Regions from separate parts of the Pseudomonas sp. LBUM1662 genome, predicted to be linked through region 2. Evidence: predicted binding sites of a transcription regulator. Region 2 holds the regulator's gene; the other holds the start of a gene.
The links. The regulator sigma-54, encoded in region 2, starts transcription at its own class of promoters, with help from an activator protein. The targets are predictions, from matches to a motif close to ANTGGCATNNANNTTGCTNT.
Positions count from the first base shown of each region.

Region 1: a site for sigma-54 is predicted at 1,703-1,722, ahead of ACA049_RS09735 (CmpA/NrtA family ABC transporter substrate-binding protein). Genes of this name have one in related genera too.

Region 1 covers NZ_CP166793.1:2,140,840-2,151,066, forward strand. The annotation lists gene ACA049_RS09730 (ANTAR domain-containing response regulator) at 1-356, opposite strand, end outside; gene ACA049_RS09735 (CmpA/NrtA family ABC transporter substrate-binding protein) at 372-1,583, opposite strand; gene ACA049_RS09740 (quinone-dependent dihydroorotate dehydrogenase) at 1,815-2,834, shown strand; gene rmf (ribosome modulation factor) at 3,099-3,314, opposite strand; gene rlmKL (bifunctional 23S rRNA (guanine(2069)-N(7))-methyltransferase RlmK/23S rRNA (guanine(2445)-N(2))-methyltransferase RlmL) at 3,847-6,117, shown strand; gene ACA049_RS09755 (sensor domain-containing diguanylate cyclase) at 6,259-8,661, shown strand; gene dacB (D-alanyl-D-alanine carboxypeptidase/D-alanyl-D-alanine endopeptidase) at 8,799-10,227, opposite strand, start outside.
Region 2 covers NZ_CP166793.1:1,038,752-1,048,978, forward strand. The annotation lists gene ACA049_RS04445 (class II fumarate hydratase) at 1-95, shown strand, start outside; gene ACA049_RS04450 (DUF2753 family protein) at 123-551, shown strand; gene ACA049_RS04455 (superoxide dismutase) at 553-1,164, shown strand; gene ACA049_RS04460 (ZIP family metal transporter) at 1,195-2,088, shown strand; gene ACA049_RS04465 (HPr family phosphocarrier protein) at 2,195-2,470, opposite strand; gene rapZ (RNase adapter RapZ) at 2,486-3,343, opposite strand; gene ptsN (PTS IIA-like nitrogen regulatory protein PtsN) at 3,346-3,810, opposite strand; gene hpf (ribosome hibernation-promoting factor, HPF/YfiA family) at 3,823-4,131, opposite strand; gene ACA049_RS04485 (RNA polymerase factor sigma-54) at 4,206-5,699, opposite strand; gene lptB (LPS export ABC transporter ATP-binding protein) at 5,884-6,609, opposite strand; gene lptA (lipopolysaccharide transport periplasmic protein LptA) at 6,609-7,157, opposite strand; gene lptC (LPS export ABC transporter periplasmic protein LptC) at 7,144-7,716, opposite strand; gene ACA049_RS04505 (KdsC family phosphatase) at 7,724-8,248, opposite strand; gene ACA049_RS04510 (KpsF/GutQ family sugar-phosphate isomerase) at 8,248-9,222, opposite strand; gene ACA049_RS04515 (ATP-binding cassette domain-containing protein) at 9,500-10,227, shown strand, end outside.

The sequences.
Region 1 (10,227 bases), 1.1 Mb from region 2:
CGGGCCATGGCCACGTCGAGAATCGGCTGCAAGCGTTGTGCGTGAATGCCTTCGACGATGTAGGCGCTGACGCCGGACTTGATCGCCTGACGCATCACATCGGGATCGTGTTCATCGGTAAACATCACAATCGGCCGCGGCTGATCGCGGGAAACCAGCACCACTTGCTCCATCACATCGCGGCTCGGTGACTCGGTATCGATCAGGATCACGTCCGGACGCACCGTTTCGACGCGCGCGGGCAGGTCGATGGTCAGGCCCGATTCGTCGATAACCTCGAACCCGGCCTCGGTCAGCGCCGCTTTCAGGCGACCGACTTTCTTCGCCGTGTCGTTGATCAGCAGGATACGCAACATATTCGCAGTCTCCTGTCAGCGGCTGGCGATGAGGGGCGAGCTGTCGCTCATGGCGTGCAGCTTGAAACTGCGGGCATAGCCGGTCGGGTCGGAGCCGTCCCAGATTTTGCCGTCGATCAACTGGCTGCTGCGCATCTCCTGACTCCCGGCGGCAACACTGACTGCGCTGGCGGCCTCACGGTACAAGTCTAGTTGCTGGACCTGGCGGGCCACGCCGAGGTAATCCGGGTCGTCGCGCAACAAGCCCCAGCGACGGAACTGGGTCATGAACCACATACCGTCGGACAAGTACGGCACGTTGACCTCGCCGCTCGCATGGAAGCGCAGCGCGTGCGGGTCTTGCCAGCGATTGCCGAGGCCATCGGCGTAGTCGCCGAGCAAGCGCGGTTCGATGCAATCGAGCGGCGCATCAAGGTATTCCGGCGCGCTCAACAGCTTCGCGGTGCTGCGGCGGTTTTCGCTGCTGTCTTCGATGAAGCGACTGGCTTCGAGGATCGCCATCACCAGCGCCCGAGCGGTGTTGGGGTACTGCTCGACAAAGGCGCGGGTGCAGCCGAGGACTTTTTCCGGGTGGTCGGGCCAGATGGTCTGGCTCGTCGCCATGGTGAACCCCAGATTCTGTTTCACCGCGCTGGCGGACCACGGCTCGCCGACGCAGAAGCCATCGATACGCCCGGCTTGCAGGTGCGCGACCATTTGCGGCGGCGGCACCACCACGCTGTCGACGTCCTGCAACGGATGAATGCCCTGACTCGCGAGCCAGTAATACAGCCACATGGCGTGGGTGCCCGTGGGAAATGTCTGGGCGAAAGTCAGTTTTGGGCGACTTTGGTGCACGTGCCGGTCGAGTGCTTCAGGACTGGTCACCCCCAAGGCCTGCAAGCCGTGAGAGAGATTAATGCTCTGGCCGTTCTGGTTCAGGCCCATGAGCACCGCCATGTCGGTCGGCGCCACGCCGCCGATGCCCAGGTGCACGGCGTAAATCAGTCCGTACAGGCTGTGGGCGGCGTCGAGTTCGCCGCTGACCAGTTTGTCCCGCAGGTTGGCCCAGGACGACTGACGCTTGAGGTTCAGCGTCAGGCCGTAAGGCTGGGCGAAACCCTGCGTGGCCGCGACCACTACCGAGGCGCAGTCGCTCAGGGCCATAAAGCCGAGGTTGATTTCAGTCTTTTCCGGGGCATCGCTGCCATTGACCCAGGCCAATGGGCCCGCTGTGGTTTCATTCATGGCTAAACACCTTCCAAAAAAAAGCGCCGTACCGGGCTGCTTGCCGGGGCAAGGCCAGGTGACGACGCCTTTGTCTTTCGACTCATCCCGCCGTTGGCATGAGTGCTGATGTCTTTGTCGGTGCAAGGCATATGCCATCGCCCGCTGATTTTGTTGCGCGCCTCGCTTGCAACCCCGATGCCCGGCTATAATCGCCGCCTCATTTCGCCGCCATTCGAGTCAAAACCGCCCATGTACACCCTGGCCCGTCAGCTGTTGTTCAAACTTTCCCCGGAAACCTCCCACGATCTGTCCCTGGACCTGATCGGCGCGGGCGGACGTTTGGGCCTCAACGGTTTGCTGTGCAAGGCGCCGGCGAAAATGCCGGTGAACGTCATGGGCCTGGAATTCCCGAACCCGGTGGGTCTGGCGGCCGGTCTGGACAAGAACGGCGCGGCCATCGACGGTTTTGCCCAACTCGGTTTTGGCTTTGTCGAAATCGGCACCATTACGCCACGCCCTCAGCCGGGCAACCCGAAACCACGGATTTTCCGTCTGCCGGATGCCGAGGCGATCATCAACCGCATGGGTTTCAACAACCTCGGTGTCGATCACCTGCTGGCCCGCGTGGCGGCGGCCAAGTACAAGGGCGTGCTGGGCATCAACATCGGCAAGAACTTCGATACACCGGTTGAGCGCGCCGTCGACGACTACCTGATCTGCCTGGACAAGGTCTACGCCCACGCCAGCTACGTGACGGTCAACGTCAGCTCGCCGAACACCCCGGGCCTGCGCAGCCTGCAATTCGGCGATTCGCTCAAGCAATTGCTGGCTGATCTGGCGACCCGTCGCGCCGAACTGGCCCTGCGCCACGGCAAACATGTACCGCTGGCGATCAAGATCGCGCCGGACATGACCGACGAAGAAACCGCGCAGGTTGCGCAGGCGTTGATCGAAACCGGGATGGACGCGGTGATTGCCACCAACACCACCCTTAGCCGCGTGGGCGTCGAAGGCATGGAACACGGTGACGAGGCGGGCGGTCTGTCCGGCGCACCGGTTCGCGAGAAGAGCACCCACACCGTGAAGGTGCTGGCGGCGGAATTGGCCGGTCGCTTGCCGATCATCGCCGTGGGCGGCATCACCGAAGGCAAGCACGCGGCCGAGAAAATCGCCGCAGGCGCGAGCCTGGTGCAGATCTACTCCGGCTTCATCTACAAAGGCCCGGCGTTGATTCGTGAATCAGTGGACGCCATCGCCGCCCTGCGCTGACCGGTCAATGTAGGAGCTGTGTAGGAGCTGTCGAGTGAAACGAGGCTGCGATCTTTTGATCTTGCTTTTAAAAAGATCAAGATCAAAAGATCGCAGCCTCGTTTCACTCGACAGCTCCTACAAGGGATGTGTGGGTACTGGAAGAACAGGCATAAAAAAGGGCACCTCGAAGGTGCCCCTGGGCCGGAGCCCGCCGCCCGGATGGGGCGTGCGTGGTAAGTCGTTACGTAATCAGATTGTCGTGTCGGAGTGTTGTGCCCTGTGTTAGCCGACGGCGTGAAGTTCGTTGAGTCTGTGGATTCCCGCAGTGCCGGTCATACCGTCCCAGTTGTCGCCGCGTCCTTCTCGCCAGCCGTTAATCCAGGCTTGGCGTACCGACGGTAGAGTAAATGGGCAAAGCTCACGGGATTTGCCACCAACGCCATATTGATATCCGCGCAAAAATGCTCTTTCCAACGGATCACGCTTAAGTCTTCTCATAGGGTGTTGCCCTCACTTGTTGACTGTATTTATCGCGTCGACCTCAATTGAGGTCTGGCAGAAAAAAACTCCTGCCGTTGGGGCTCGCTGCCGGCGTCGCGAGCCAAGGTGTTGACGTCGTTGCGGCGTCAACCTGTATTGAGTTCTAACCAATGCGTCACATCGAGGGAATGATCGTTTTGTCATAAGAACGTAACCATAAAGATGCTAAGGCCATAAGTAACACGATGTTTGTCCCGTGTTTATTGGTCAAAGCCCTGTATGATCGGCCCCCCGCAGGATGATGGGGTTAATCCTTTAGTGAGAATGGCTCCTGTTGAGCAGGACGACTATTCGACGAAGGGTCGGCTTATGACATTTTGTTGCATCAACTTTTTTATCTGCCTGTGCATCTAAGCTCTTCTAACCTGAGCAGCACGGGTGGGACGGCACACCTTCGTGCCACGCGGGCGCTCTTTTAGAAAAGCGCCTGATTGAAAACCGGGCCGGCAATGCGTTGCCGGTTCACTTAGCTAAAGGCTCTGGAATTACCATGTCCGATCGTTTCGAACTCTTCCTCACTTGCCCAAAAGGCCTTGAAGGCCTGCTTATCGAGGAAGCCGTCGGGCTTGGCCTTGAAGAAGCGCGTGAGCACACCTCGGCTGTGCGCGGCATGGCTACCATGGAAACCGCATATCGCCTGTGCCTGTGGTCGCGTCTGGCGAACCGGGTGCTGCTGGTGCTCAAGCGGTTCCCGATGAAAGACGCCGAAGACCTGTACCACGGCGTGCTCGACATCGAGTGGCAAGACCACATGCTCAACGACGGCACCCTGGCCGTCGAGTTCAGCGGTCACGGCTCGGGCATCGACAACACCCACTTCGGCGCCCTGAAAGTCAAAGACGCCATCGTCGACAAACTGCGCACCCCGCAAGGCGACCGCCCGTCCATCGACAAGCTCAACCCGGACCTGCGCATTCACCTGCGCCTGGACCGTGGCGAAGCGATCCTGTCCCTTGACCTCTCCGGCCACAGCCTGCACCAGCGCGGATATCGCTTGCAGCAGGGCGCGGCGCCTCTGAAGGAAAACCTCGCGGCCGCGATCCTGATCCGTTCCGGCTGGCCGCGCATCGCCGCCGAGGGCGGCGCACTGGCTGACCCGATGTGCGGTGTCGGTACGTTCCTCGTCGAAGCGGCCATGATCGCTGCCGACATGGCGCCGAACCTGCGTCGCGAGCAGTGGGGTTTCACTGCCTGGCTTGGTCACGTGCCGGCGCTGTGGAAAAAGCTCCACGAAGAAGCCACCGAACGCGCCGCGGCCGGTCTGGCCAAGCCACCGCTGTGGATTCGCGGTTACGAAGCCGACCCGCGCCTGATTCAACCGGGCCGCAACAACGTTGAACGCGCCGGTCTGAGCGAGTGGATCAAAATCTACCAGGGTGAAGTCGGCACCTTCGAGCCGCGCCCGGACCAGAACCAGAAAGGCCTGGTGATCTGCAACCCTCCTTACGGCGAGCGTCTGGGCGACGAAGCAAGCTTGCTTTATCTCTACCAGAACCTCGGCGAGCGTCTGCGTCAGGCTTGCCTGAATTGGGAAGCGGCCGTATTCACCGGCGCGCCGGACCTGGGCAAGCGCATGGGCATCCGCAGCCACAAACAGTATTCGTTCTGGAACGGCGCCTTGCCGTGCAAACTGCTGCTGATCAAAGTCACTCCGGACCAGTTCGTCACCGGTGAACGTCGCACTCCGGAGCAGCGTCAGGTCGAGCGTGAGCAGGCTGAAGTCGAAGTCGCCGACAACGACGTAGCACCCGGCAAGTACGAGAAGTACAACAAGAACGGCAACCCGATCAAACCGGCCCCGGTGGTGATCGAGCAACCGCGCTTGAGCGAAGGCGGGCAGATGTTTGCCAACCGTCTGCAAAAGAACCTCAAGGCGTTGGGCAAGTGGGTCAAGCGTGAAGGCATTGATTGCTACCGCGTCTACGATGCCGACATGCCGGAATATTCCATGGCCATCGACCTGTATCAGGATTGGGTCCACGTCCAGGAATACGCTGCACCGAAGTCCATCGACCCGGAAAAAGCCTCGGCGCGCATGTTTGATGCCCTGGCGGCGATTCCGCAGGCCTTGAACATCGACAAGAGCCGCGTGGTGGTCAAGCGTCGCGAGCGTCAGAGCGGCACCAAGCAATACGAACGCCAAGCGGCGCAGGGCAAGTTCGTCGAGGTCAGCGAAGGCGGCGTGAAGCTGCTGGTCAACCTCACCGATTACCTCGACACCGGGCTGTTCCTCGATCACCGCCCAATGCGTATGCGCATCCAGAAAGAGGCCGCCGGCAAGCGCTTCCTCAACCTGTATTGCTACACCGCGACCGCCAGCGTTCACGCGGCCAAGGGCGGCGCGCGCAGCACCACCAGCGTCGACCTGTCGAAAACCTACCTGGACTGGGCGCGTCGCAACCTGTCGCTGAACGGTTTCTCTGACAAGAACCGTCTGGAGCAGGGTGACGTGATGGCCTGGCTCGACGCCAGCCGTGACGAGTACGACTTGATCTTCATCGACCCGCCGACATTCTCCAACTCCAAGCGCATGGAAGGGATCTTCGACGTGCAGCGCGATCAGGTGCAATTGATCGACCTGGCCATGGCGCGCCTGGCGCCGGGCGGCGTGTTGTATTTCTCCAACAACTTCCGCAAGTTCACGCTCGAGGAAAACCTCGCCGCGCGTTATGCCGTTGAAGAAATCACCGCCCAGACCATCGATCCGGATTTCGCCCGTAACGGCAAGATCCACCGTGCCTGGAAAATCACGGCCCGTTGACAGAAAAGTGATTGGATCCACAGAGCCTTGATTTTTAAAGGCTCTTTGGTTCTTTCTGTGCTGGTCAAATTAGTGGCTAATAGCTATAACTCAACTCATGGCCAATGGGCTTTCCCGCACCTGGCGTTTTGAGTTGCGTCTATGTCGTTGCACGCCGTGCGTCCCAAGATCCTGGGTTTTATCAGTGAAGATGTCTCGGCCTGGCTGGTCGCGCTGCTGGTATTGCTCGTCGGCGGGATTCTTACCGGATTGCTGGCCTGGTCGACGCTGAATCTGTATCACCATCAATTGCGGCAACGTTTCCAGCTGCTCGCCAGCGAACGTTACAGCCGTATCGAAGAACGTTTCGAAGATCAGGAGCAGCGTCTCGACGGCCTGCGCCGGTTCTTCTCCAATTCCGAGTCGGTCTCCCGCGAGGAGTTCGACGGCTACACCCAACCCTTGCTGCACCGCACTCAGGCGTATTCATTCGCGGCGCGGGTCACCCGTGCCGAGCGGGCAGAGTTCGAGCGCAAAGTGCGCGAAGAAGAAGGTTTGAGCAACTTCACCCTGCGTGAGCTCAATGCCGAGGGCCAACTGCAATTGGCGGCCGAACGGGATGAATACGTGGCGGTGCTCTACAGCCAGACCCGAAGCCGCCTCGGCTCGCCGCTCGGATACGACTTGTTTGCCCAGCCGTTGCGCCGCGCCACCCTGGATCGGGCCGACAAATCGGGCAGCATGGCGGTGTCGCAGCCGATGCATCTGGTCAGCATCGAGCCGGCCTATGCGCGGGGGGTGCTGCTGGTGGCGCCGGTGAAGCGTCAGAGTGATGCGGCAACGCCGAGCGCCAAACCCTACGGTTATGTCATGGCGGTGATCAGCATGCGCCAGTTGCTGGCGGACGGGTTGCCGGAGGCCAGTTATGACTATCTTTCGGTACGCATCCTTGACCTGTCCACCGACGATCAGCACGAAGTGCTTTACGAGTCCTATAACCCGCCTGCGCCGAGTGAATTGTCCGCGACACGCCTGTTGCGCATGGCCGACCACGACTATCAAGTCGACATCCTGCCCAGCGAAGCCTTTCTGAAGGCCAACCATTCCTCGGTGAGCAGCCTGGTGGTGCTCGGTGGCTTGCTCAGCGTGCTGCTCAGTGCGTTGCTCTACGTGCTGGTCAGCCAGCGTCAGCGCGCGTTGAAAATGGTCGAGCAGCGCACCCAGGAATTGCACGCCCGCGAGCAGGAATTGCGCGGCACTCACGGCCAGTTGCGCGGCGTGCTGGATGCCGCGACGCAAGTGGCGATCATTGCCACCGACCTGCGTGGCGTCATCAGCACCTTCAATGCCGGGGCCGAACAAATGCTCGGTTACTCCAGCGCTGACGTGGTGGGGCACATGACCCTGGAAAATCTGCACTTTCCCCGGGAGCTGGTGGCTCGCTCGGCGGAGTTGAGCGCGCGCTATGGCAAGCCGATCCCGACCTGTCAGGCGATGTTGGTCGAAGGCGGAGAAGAGGGCGGTCACGAAGCGCGGGAGTGGACGCTGGTCCGTCAGGACGGCAGCCATTTGACCGTGAACATGCTCGCGACCCCGGTACTCGACGAGCAAGGCTTGTGGGTCGGGCATCTGGCGGTTTGCATCGACATCACCGAACGTAAACGCGTTCACGAGGCTTTGGCCGCACGGGATCTGTTGCTGAAAAAGCTCAGCGCCCATGTGCCCGGTGGCATTTATCAATTCAAGATGGAATTCGACGGTCGTTTCAGTGTGATCTACGCCAGCGACGGGATTCGCGAAATCTACGAGCTCGAACCGGATGTGCTGCTGCTCAACGCGGAAGCGATTTTCACGCGGATTCATCCACAGGACACCACCCGCGTACGCGCCTCGATCCGCGCCTCGGCGGACACGCTCAGCCCGTGGCGTGAGGAATACCGTGTGCAACTGCCGCAGCGTGGCCTGCGCTGGGTGCGCGGCGAGGCGACTCCGGAGGAATTGCCGGGCGGCGGAGTGCTTTGGCATGGCTACATCTCGGACATTTCCGACCTGAAGCGGGTGGAAGAAGAGCTGCGGGCGCTGTCGATCACCGACTCGCTGACCGGGATCCACAACCGCCGCTATTTCCAGGAACGCCTGACCACCGAAATGGCCCGGGTCGAGCGCGGTGGCGGCGAGTTGTCGGTGATCATGCTCGACATCGACCACTTCAAACGCATCAATGACCTGCATGGACACGCCGTGGGCGATCGGGTGTTGCAAGCCGTGTGCGAGCGCATCGGCCATCGTCTGCGACGTACCGACGTGTTCTGTCGCCTGGGTGGCGAGGAATTCATGGTGCTGTGCCCGGACATCGACGGCGAACAGGCGCAGGTGCTGGCCTTGCAGCTGTGGCAAGGATTGCGCAGCTCACCGATCGAAGGCGTGGGGACCGTGACCGCGAGTTTCGGGATTGCCAGTTGGCGAGTCGGGGAGGGCGCGGACGCGCTGTTGCTGCGGGCGGATTCGGGGGTTTACGCGGCGAAGCAGGCGGGACGGGATCGGGTCGAGCCGCAAACCAGCTAAAGGTGCATGCAAAACCCCTGTGGGACGGGCTTGCTCGCGAATGCGGTGTGTCAGTCAGCATCAATGTCGACTGATACTCCGTATTCGCGAGCAAGCCCGCTCCCACATTTGGATCTGTGGTGTTTTGAGGAACGGGGTTAGAGCACCGAAGCCGTTTCCGGCACTTTCGGCTGGCGATACAGGTCCAGCAGCACCTGATCCAGCACCGACGATGCGCCAAACGGGGCCTTGTCATTGAGGATCGCCACCACCGCCCAGGTGTTGCCGTTGACGTCACGGCTGAAACCGGAGATTGCGCGTACGGTGTTCAAGGTGCCGGTCTTGACGTGGGCTTCGCCGCGCATCGCCGTGGTTTTCAGGCGTTTGCGCATGGTGCCGTCGGTGCCGGCAATCGGCATCGAACTGATGAACTCGGCGGAATAAGGGCTGCGCCATGCGGCTTGCAGCATCGCCGCCATTTCACGGGCGCTCACGCGTTCGGCACGGGACAGGCCGGAGCCGTTTTCCATCACCAGGTGCGGCGCGGTGATGCCTTTTTTCGCCAGCCACTGACGCACCACGCGCTGGGCAGCCTTGGCGTCGTCACCGTCGGCGTCGGTGCGGAATTTCTGGCCCAGGCTCAGGAACAGCTGCTGAGCCATGGTGTTGTTACTGTATTTGTTGATGTCGCGAATGATTTCCGCCAGATCCGGCGAGTAGGCACGGGCCAGCACTTTGGCGTTGCTCGGCGTCGGCGCCAGACGATCCTTGCCTTGGATGCTGCCGCCCAGTTCCTTCCAGATCGCGCGCACGGCACCGGCGGTGTAGGTCGCGTGGTCAAGCAGCGACAGATACGTCTGCGAGCTGCAGCCATCGCCCAATTGACCGCCGACCGTCACGGTCACGCTGCCATCGGGCTGGGTCACCGGGTTGTAGCGCACGCCACCGGTGCATTGCTTGGAGTTGACTGCTTTGACCTGATTCTCGATGTTGATGCTGGCAATCGGCGGTTCCACCGACACCAGGACCCGGCCGTTGTCGTTGCGCGCCACGAAGCGCAGGGCCTTGAGGTTGACCATCAGCGAGTCTGGCTTGACCAGGAACGGCTTGTTGTCGTCATTGCCGTCATCGTTGAATTCGGGCAGTTGCGGTTGCACGAAGAAACCGCGGTCCAGCACCAGGTCACCGGTGATTTGCGTCACGCCGTTGGCGCGCAGGTCACGCATCAGCAGCCAGAGCTTTTCCATGTTCAGTTTCGGATCGCCGCCACCCTTGAGGTAGAGGTTGCCGTTGAGGATGCCGCCGCTGAGGGTGCCGTCGGTGTAGAACTCGGTTTTCCACTGGTGATTCGGGCCGAGCATTTCCAGCGCGGCATAGGTGGTCACCAGTTTCATGGTCGAGGCCGGGTTGACCGACACGTCAGCGTTGTAAATGGTCGGGGTGCCCGGGCCGTTCAACGGAATCATCACCAGCGACAGGGCGTTGTCCGGAAGCTTGCTGGCTTTGAGGGCTTTTTCGACGTTGGGTGACAGACCGGTGTTGATAGGGGCGGCGGAAACGGAGAAGGCCAGAGGAAGAATAAAACCG
Region 2 (10,227 bases):
CGGTGATTGATGTCGCCCTGGAACACACCGACCTGACGCGCAGCCAACTGGAAGAGGTACTCAACCCAGAGAAGCTCACCGCAGGCGGCGTGTAATCACCGCTACCGCTTTGGAGGCTCACCATGGAGCACTGGAAACGCACGATCGAAAGGGCTAATCGCCATTTCATGCTGGGCGAACTTGTTGATGCCCGCGAGGCTTACTTGCAGGCCTTGGCCCTGGCCCAGGTGTTGTTCGAGCGTTGGGCGGATGCCGACGAAGCGGTGGCGGCCTGCGTGATTTCCCATCACAACCTGGCGGACCTGCATTTGCGTCTGAACCAGCCGGAGGAGAGCGCCGAATATTTGTGCGCGATTCATCAGCGGTTACTGCAAACCATGCAGGACCCGCGTCTGGCGCCTGCCCTGCGTGAAGCCGCGTTGCGCCAAAGCAGCAAAACCTATGTCGAGCTGCTGAATTTCATCAGCGAACACGGCGAATACCCGCGCACTCACCGTTTGCTGCGCACCGATATCGCATCGCCTGCGCCTCTACATCATGGAGTTCATTGAAATGGCTTTTACCTTGCCTGCCTTGCCTTACGCCTACGATGCCCTGGAACCGCATATCGATGCGCAAACCATGGAGATCCACTACACCAAGCACCACCAGACCTACATCAATAATCTCAACGCCGCAGTCGAAGGCACCGAATTTGCCGAGTGGTCGGTGGAAAAACTGGTGGCCAGCGTCCAGCAATTGCCGGAAAAACTTCGCGCGGCGGTGATCAATCAGGGCGGCGGCCATGCCAACCATTCGCTGTTCTGGGAAGTGATGGCGCCTCATGGCGGCGGCCAACCCGAAGGTGCGCTGGCCAAAGCGATTGATGAGCAACTGGGCGGCCTGGACAGTTTCAAGGAAACCTTCACCAAAGCCGCGCTGACCCGCTTTGGCAGTGGCTGGGCCTGGCTGAGTGTCACGCCGCAAAAGACCCTGATCGTGGAAAGCAGCGGTAACCAGGACAGCCCGTTGATGAATGGCAACACGCCGATCCTCGGCCTGGATGTCTGGGAACACGCGTATTACCTGCAGTATCAGAACCGCCGTCCGGAATACATCAACGCGTTCTACAACGTCATCAATTGGCCTGAAGTCGCTGCGCGTTATCAGGCTGCGCTGGTTTAAGTCCTCTATAAAAACGTTCCAAGGCTGACTATGGGCACTGAAACACTGGCGATCGGCAGCGGACGAATGTTTCGTTACGCGTTCGGATCGCTGTTGCTGCTGGCGGGCATGACGTTGTTGGTCGCCCATGGACTGGCGTGGCTGGATCTCGAACCCAAACTGCTGCGCGCGCTGCAGGGCGGGGCGATTTGTGCCTTGGGTACGGCGTTGGGCGCGGTGCCGGTGCTGGTGATTCGGCGGATGCCGCAAGCGGTCAGCGATACGCTGCTCGGTTTCGGAGCCGGGGTGATGCTGGCGGCGACGGCGTTTTCGCTGATTGTCCCAGGCATCTCCGCCGCTGAAAGCCTGGGGCTGACACCTTGGGCAGCCAGCGGACTGATCAGCTTCGGCATCATGCTCGGCGCGTTCGGTCTATTTCTGGTGGACCGAAAAGTGTCGGGCGCCTCGCCGGAAATGCTCGTAGGAACGCTGGAGCGGCCGGTCATCCCGCCACGGATCTGGTTGTTTGTGTTTGCCATCATTGCCCACAACATTCCTGAAGGCATGGCGGTCGGTGTCTCGGCCGGTGGTGGAATGCCGGATGCCGACAGCCTGGCCATGGGCATTGCATTGCAGGATGTGCCGGAAGGGCTGGTGATTGCGTTGGTGTTGGCCGGGGCGGGGATGTCGCGGGTCAAGGCGTTCCTGATCGGTGCGGCATCAGGTCTGGTCGAGCCGGTTTTCGCGCTGTTGTGCGCCTGGCTGGTGAGCCTGGCCGAATTGCTGTTGCCTTTGGGATTGGCGCTGGCGGCGGGGGCGATGTTGCTGGTGGTCACCCATGAAGTCATCCCCGAGTCGCGGCGCAACGGTCACGACAAGCTGGCGAGCCTTGGGTTGTTGATCGGGTTTTGTTTGATGATGGTGATGGATACGGCGTTGGCTTGAAGCAAGATCAAAAGATCGCAGCCTCGTTTCACTCGACAGCTCCTACAAACCTACGCGGATCCCTGTAGGAGCTGTCGAGTGAAACGAGGCTGCGATCTTTTGCCGTTTATTCGCCTTCGCCAAAGTAGTCGTTGATCAAATCCACCAATGCCTGCAGCGCCTCATCAGCCTTTTCACCTTCGGTGCTCAGGTGGATTTTTGTGCCTTTGCCCGCCGCCAACATCATCATTGCCATGATGCTTTTGCCGTCGACCGTGGATTCCGGCGTCCGACCTACTCTGATCGTGCAATCCTTGTACTCACCGGCAACGCCGACGAACTTGGCAGAAGCGCGGGCATGCAGGCCCAGCTTGTTGATGATTTCTATTTCCCGAGCAGGCATCGCGATGTGAATCCTTTAGCTGAGGTCGCGGTGGCGAACCTGGACGTTCTTCAGGGATTGTTGCAGAACCTGGCCCAGACGTTCGGTCAGGTAGACGGAGCGGTGGTGCCCGCCGGTGCAGCCAATGGCAATGGTGACATAAGCCCGGTTGCTGGCGGCAAAGCGCGGCAACCATTTGAGCAGGTATGTGGAAATGTCCTGGAACATCTCTTCGACATCCGGTTGTGCCGCCAGGTATTCCGCCACCGGTTGATCAAGCCCGGATTGGTCGCGCAGTTCCGGCTTCCAGTAAGGGTTGGGCAGGCAGCGCACGTCGAACACCAGGTCGGCGTCCACCGGCATGCCACGCTTGAAGCCGAAAGACTCCACCAGGAACGCAGTGCCGGCTTCCGGCTGGTTCAGCAGACGCAATTTGATGGTATCGCGCAGCTGATACAGGTTCAGGTTGGTGGTGTTGACCTTGAGGTCGGCCAGGTCGGCGATTGGGCCCAGCAACTGGGTCTCGTCTTGAATCGCCTCGGCCAACGAACGGTGGGGAGTACTCAGAGGGTGGCGTCGACGGGTTTCCGAAAAGCGTTTGAGCAGCGTTTCTTCGTCGGCATCCAGATACAGCACATCGCATTTGATATGCCGACTGCGGACTTCTTCCAGCAGTTCGGGAAACCGTGACAGGTGACTCGGCAGGTTGCGCGCATCGATGGAGACGGCAACCAGCGGCTGTGCCAGTTCGGTATGAATCAGCGCGCGCTCGGCCAGTTCCGGCAGCAATCCGGCGGGCAGGTTGTCGATGCAGTAGTAGCCGTTGTCCTCGAGAACATCGAGGGCGGTACTTTTACCTGAGCCGGAGCGGCCACTGACGATGATCAAGCGCATGATTACTGACCGTTTTGCTCGTCCAGGACAACCTGATACAAGGCTTCATTGCTCGGGGCACTGCGCAGTTTTTCGCGCACTTCCTTGCGATCGAGCATGCTGGCGATCTGGCGCAACAGTTCCAGGTGGGCATCGGTAGCGGCTTGCGGGACCAGCAGAACGAACAGCAGGTCAACCGGGGCGCCGTCGATGGCGTCGAAATCGATGGGGGCGTCGAGGTGCATCAGCGCGCTGACAGGCGACGTACAACCTTTCAGGCGACAGTGGGGAATGGCGATGCCGTTACCAAAACCGGTCGAACCGAGTTTTTCACGGGCAATCAGAGCCTCGAAGACATCTTGCATCTCCAGATCCGGGACTTCTTTATGGATAAGGTTGGCAATTTGCTCGAGGGCTTTCTTTTTGCTGCCGCCCGGCACGTTCACGAGGGAACGGCCGGGGGTCAGGATGCTTTCAAGTCGGATCATGGGTTGGGAGTGTTAACGACCGGTCGCGCCCTGGAGGAGGCTTTGGGTCTTTTCCTTATGCTTTTTGAGTTGTTTATCGAGCTTGTCGGTCAGCGCGTCGATCGCCGCATACATATCGGTATGCTCCGCGTTGGCGACCACTTCATTGCCGGGAATATGCAGCGTGGCTTCGATTTTCTGCTTGAGCTTTTCGACCGTCATCGTGACCTGCACGTTGGTGATCTTGTCGAAATGCCTCTCTAATCGTTGGAGTTTTTCGCCGATGTAGGTGCGAAGAGGTTCGGTCACTTCCAGTTGGTGTCCACTGATGTTGACTTGCATACAGCTTCTCCTTCGTTGCCAGTGCATAAAGCGGTAGATCAGATGATCTACCACTGGAACGCTGTGGCGTGGCTCTACATCAACCGCTTGCGTTCGCTCGAAGGCGCGATCCCGAGGGATTCGCGGTACTTGGCGACGGTGCGGCGAGCCACCTGAATGCCTTGTGCCTCCAGTAAACCAGCGATCTTGCTGTCACTCAACGGCTTTTTCTGATTTTCCGCGGCAACCAGTTTTTTGATGATCGCGCGGATCGCTGTGGACGAGCATTCACCGCCTTCGGAGGTGCTGACATGGCTCGAGAAAAAGTATTTCAGTTCATATATGCCCCGAGGGGTATGCATGAATTTCTGCGTGGTCACCCGGGAAATCGTCGACTCGTGCATGCCCACCGCTTCGGCGATGTCATGCAGCACCAGGGGCTTCATCGCTTCGTCGCCGTATTCCAGGAAGCCGCGCTGATGCTCGACGATCTGGGTGGCCACTTTCATCAGTGTTTCGTTGCGGCTTTGCAGGCTCTTGATGAACCAGCGGGCCTCTTGCAACTGATTGCGCATGAAGGTGTTGTCGGCGCTGGTGTCGGCGCGGCGCACGAAACCGGCGTATTGGGCGTTGACCCGCAGGCGTGGCACTGATTCCTGGTTCAGCTCGACCAGCCAGCGCTCGTTGTCCTTGCGCACGATCACGTCAGGGACGACGTATTCGGCTTCACTGGACTCGATCTGCGAGCCCGGACGCGGGTTGAGGCTCTGGACCAGTTCGATCACCTGGCGCAGTTCATCTTCCTTGAGCTTCATGCGGCGCATCAACTGGCTGTAGTCGCGGCTGCCGAGCAAATCGATGTAGTCGGTGACCAAGCGCTTGGCCTCGGCCAGCCAAGGCGTCTTGGCGGGCAGCTGGCGCAGTTGCAGCAGCAGGCATTCGCCCAGATTGCGGGCGCCGATGCCGGCCGGTTCGAATTGCTGGATGCGGTGCAGGACGGCTTCGATCTCGTCCAGTTCGATGTCCAGCTCCGGATCGAAGGCCTCGAGGATTTCCTCGAGGGTTTCGTCCAGGTAACCCTGATTGTTGATGCAGTCGATCAGGGTCACGGCGATCAGGCGATCGGTGTCGGACATCGGTGCCAGGTTCAGTTGCCATAACAGGTGGCTTTGCAGGCTCTCGCCGGCCGATGTGCGCGTGGTGAAATCCCACTCGTCGTCATCATTGCTCGGCAGGCTGCTGGCGCTGGTCTGGTAGACGTCTTCCCAGGCGGTATCGACAGGCAATTCGTTGGGAATGCGCTCGTTCCAGTCACCTTCCTCAAGGTTATCCACCGTTGGGGCGGTTTCCTGGTAGGAGGGTTCCGAAACATCGGCGTTGGGGAGCTGTTCGGCTTTGTCGGCCAAGGGGTCGGCGTTATCGAAGTCGTCGCCTTCTTCCTGGCGTTCGAGCATCGGATTGGACTCCAGGGCCTCCTGGATTTCCTGTTGCAGGTCCAGGGTCGACAATTGGAGCAGGCGGATGGCCTGTTGCAGCTGCGGTGTCATCGTCAGCTGCTGGCCCATTCTCAAGACTAGCGATGGTTTCATGGCAGGGGCTTAACACCTTATTCGCCGGCGCACATGCGCCATCCACTACAGGGCGCCGGAGCGCCAAACATAAGCAAATTATATGCCCGAAACTGCAGCGTTTGCCTAGAGCGCTGTAACAATAAAAAAGTATTGATTTTTTATCGAGACAAGCGCTCGGACAACCAGCCAGACACGTCAGCGCTTACAGGCGGAACTCGTGGCCCAGATACACTTCCTTGACCAGTTCGTTGGCCAGGATGGTGGCGGAGTCACCTTCGGCAATCAGCTGTCCATCGTTGACGATGTAGGCGGTTTCGCAGATATCCAGGGTTTCACGGACGTTGTGGTCAGTGATCAGCACGCCAATGCCTTTGGCCTTGAGGTGGTAGATGATCTGTTTGATGTCGCCCACCGAAATCGGGTCCACACCGGCGAAAGGTTCGTCGAGCAGGATGAATTTCGGGTTGGTGGCCAGTGCCCGGGCGATTTCCACACGGCGGCGTTCACCACCGGACAGGCTCATGCCGAGGTTGTCGCGGATGTGGCTGATGTGGAATTCCTGCAGCAGGCTTTCCAGCTCTTTGCGACGATCGGCCTTGTCGAGTTCCTTGCGGGTCTCGAGAATGGCCATGATGTTATCGGCCACCGAGAGTTTGCGGAAGATCGACGCTTCTTGCGGAAGATAGCCGATACCCGCCTTTGCACGACCGTGCATCGGCTGGTGGCTGACGTCCAGATCGTCGATCAGTACGCGACCCTGATCGGCCTGCACCAGGCCGACAATCATGTAGAAGCAGGTGGTCTTGCCGGCGCCGTTAGGGCCCAGCAGGCCGACGATTTGACCGCTGTCGATGGACAGGCTGACGTCACGCACGACCTGGCGGCTCTTGTAGCTCTTGGCCAGATGCTGAGCTTTAAGAGTTGCCATTACTGAGCCTTTTTCGCGTCGTTTTTCGGCTTCGGCTGGATCACCATGTCGATACGCGGACGCGCCTCGGTGACCTTGCTGCCCGTAGCACGCCCGGCGCTCGCAAGCTTTTTCTGGGTGTCGTAGACGATTTTTTCGCCTTGGGTAACGTTGTTGTCCTTGTCGACAACTTTTGCCTTGTCGATCAGCACAACGCGGTTTTGCGAGGCGTGGTACTGGATAGTTACGCCCCAGCCCTGAACAGGCTTGGTGTCGCCCGCAGTCTGCAGTTGCTCGAAGTAGGCCAGGTTGCCCACCGACGTCACCACGTCGATGTCGCCGGTCGAGGTGCGGGTGATGGTCACGGTATTGCCGGTGACCTTCATCGAACCCTGAGTAATGATCACGTCACCTTTATAGGTGGCAACGCCATTCTTGTCGTCCAGTTGGGCGTCGTCGGCCTGAATGCGGATAGGCTGCTCTTGATCGTTCGGCAGAGCCCAGGCGCTCACGCTTCCCAGTGCTGCGCCCAGACTGAGCAAAATAGGGAGAGTTTTAACGAGCCTCATACTGTCCTCTTACGTTCGATAGCAGGTGTATCCTGCTTTCTTTCAAGTACGCTTTCATTCCGTTGCCTGTCGATACACCGCCAGCGCCGTCGATTCTAACGGGTTGATCGGTCTGCGCATATTGCTCCTTGGGGAACACAGTCATACGGGTGGTGGTAATCAGGGTTTTGCGGTTTTTCTCGTCGAAGCGCGTGATGCGGACCGAGTCGATCAGCTCGACCTGAGTACCGTCCGGGTTGACTTCGCCGTGCTCGCTCTGGACGTGCCAGGGAAACTCGGTGCCACGAAACATGTTCAGGTCGGGGTTGGTCAGCAACGTCACCTCGCTCACTTTCAGGTGTTCGACCTTGTCGGACGTCATTTCGTACTGCAATTTGCCGTCCGGCAGGTACTGCACGCTGTGAGCGTTGAGGGCGTAATAGTCGATCGCGGTTTCATCGACCTTGACCACAGGTTTGTCGAGGAAGCGTTCGGGGCTGATGTTCCAGTAGCCGACCGCAGCGAACAGCGCCGCGATGCAGCCGAACAGCAGGATGTTACGAATCTTTTTGCTCAGCATAGTGGGCTCACAGGTACGCGGCGTTGGCCGCATCGAGGCGGCCCTGGGCGCGCAGGATCAATTCACAAAATTCGCGAGCGGCACCTTCGCCACCACGGGCCAGGGTGATGCCATGGGCGTGTTCACGCACGAAGCTGGCGGCGTTTGCTACCGCCATGCCCAGGCCCACGCGGCGAATCACCGGCAGGTCCGGCAAGTCGTCACCCAGGTAGGCGACCTGCTCATAGCTTAGGTTGAGTTGAGCCAGAAGCTCGTCGAGTACCACCAGTTTGTCTTCGCGCCCCTGGTAAACGTGAGGAATGCCGAGGTTTTTCGCTCGACGTTCGACCACCGGGGTCTTGCGGCCGCTGATGATAGCGGTCTGCACGCCGGCTGCCATCAACATCTTGATGCCTTGACCGTCGAGGGTGTTGAACGTCTTGAATTCACTGCCGTCTTCGAGGAAGTACAGGCGTCCGTCGGTCAGTACGCCGTCGACGTCGAAAACCGCGAGTTTGATCTGTTTGCCGCGTTGCAGCAGGTCCGTGCTCATTACATTACTCCCGCACGCAGCAAGTCGTGCATGTTCAAGGCGCCGACCGGGCGGTCATCGCTATCGACCACGACCAGTGCGTTGATCTTGTGGTCTTCCATGATTTTCAGGGCTTCGGCAGCCAGCATCTCGGCACGAGCGGTCTTGCCGTGCGCGGTCATGACCTGATCGATGGTGGCGCTGTGGATATCAATGCTGCGGTCCAGCGTACGGCGCAAGTCACCGTCAGTGAAGATGCCGGCCAGTTTGCCGTCGGCTTCCAGGATCACGGTCATGCCCAGGCCCTTGCGGGTCATTTCCATCAGCGCGTCCTTGAGCAGCGTGCCGCGCTGAACCTGCGGCAGCTCCTGGCCGGCGTGCATGACGTTTTCGACTTTCAGCAACAGGCGTCGGCCCAGCGCGCCACCCGGGTGGGAAAAGGCGAAGTCTTCAGCGGTAAAGCCCCGGGCTTCCAGCAGCGCAACGGCCAGGGCATCGCCCATGACCAGTGCGGCGGTGGTCGACGAGGTCGGCGCCAGGTTCAACGGGCAGGCTTCGTGCTCGACGTGAACATTGAGATTGACCTCGGCAGCCTTGGCCAGCGCCGAGTCCGGGTTGCCGGTCACGCTGATCAATTTGATGCCCAGACGCTTGATCAGGGGCAGCAGGGTGACGATTTCATTGGTGGAGCCGGAGTTCGACAGGGCCAGGATGATGTCGTCCCGCGTGATCATGCCCATGTCGCCGTGGCTGGCTTCGGCCGGGTGCACGAAAAACGCCGTGGTGCCGGTGCTGGCCAGGGTGGCGGCGATCTTGTTGCCGATGTGCCCCGATTTGCCCATGCCGACCACGACCACGCGGCCTTTGCTCTCCAGAATCATCTCGCAAGCGCGTACGAAATCTGCGTCGATATGGGGTAGCAAGCCTTGTACGGCTTCCAGTTCGAGGCGGATGGTGCGTTGTGCAGATTGAATCAGGTCGCTGGATTGGCTCATGTCAGAAATCGTATAGCCTGATGAAAAGGCGGCGATTATAGCGGTAATGATCAAAACCCTCACGCAAGTTCGTCACGCTTTGTCATTCCCTGTTACCGAATCCGCTCTGGACGAGGCTTTTTGCCTGTCATCTTGCTGAACATGGGCCGGCGTGGGCCTTGGGCGCTTGGCCTTTGCAGTGATATAGTTCGCCGCCAGTTCGGCCTGCCCGGGGAGGTATGTGCTTTCGTCAGGAAGCCAGGCGTCCGAGTGTGAGGCTGCATCGCAAGGAGTTTAGATGAGTGCCGATAACGCCTACGCGGTCGAGCTGAAGGGACTGTCCTTCAAGCGCGGTGCGCGCAGCATTTTCAATAACGTCGATATCCGTATCCCGCGCGGCAAGGTCACCGGCATCATGGGGCCTTCCGGGTGTGGCAAGACCACGCTGTTGCGTCTGATGGGCGCACAGTTGCGTCCTACCAAGGGCGAAGTCTGGGTCAATGGCCAGAATCTGCCAAAGCTGTCGCGCAGCGATCTGTTCGATGCGCGCAAGCACATGGGCGTGCTGTTCCAGAGCGGCGCGCTGTTTACCGACCTCGATGTGTTCGAGAACGTCGCCTTTCCGCTGCGCGTTCATACCGAGCTGCCTGAAGAAATGATCCGTGACATCGTCCTGCTCAAATTGCAGGCCGTAGGGTTGCGTGGCGCCATCGACCTGATGCCCGACGAGCTGTCCGGTGGCATGAAGCGCCGTGTCGCGCTGGCGCGGGCGATTGCGCTCGATCCGCAGATTCTCATGTATGACGAACCTTTTGTCGGCCAGGACCCTATCGCCATGGGCGTGTTGGTGCGCCTGATCCGCTTGCTCAACGATGCGTTGGGCATCACCAGCATCGTGGTTTCCCACGATCTGGCCGAGACCGCCAGCATCGCCGACTACATCTATGTGGTGGGCGACGGGCAAGTCCTGGGGCAAGGCACACCCGAGGAGCTGATGAACTCTCAGGAACCGCGTATTCGTCAATT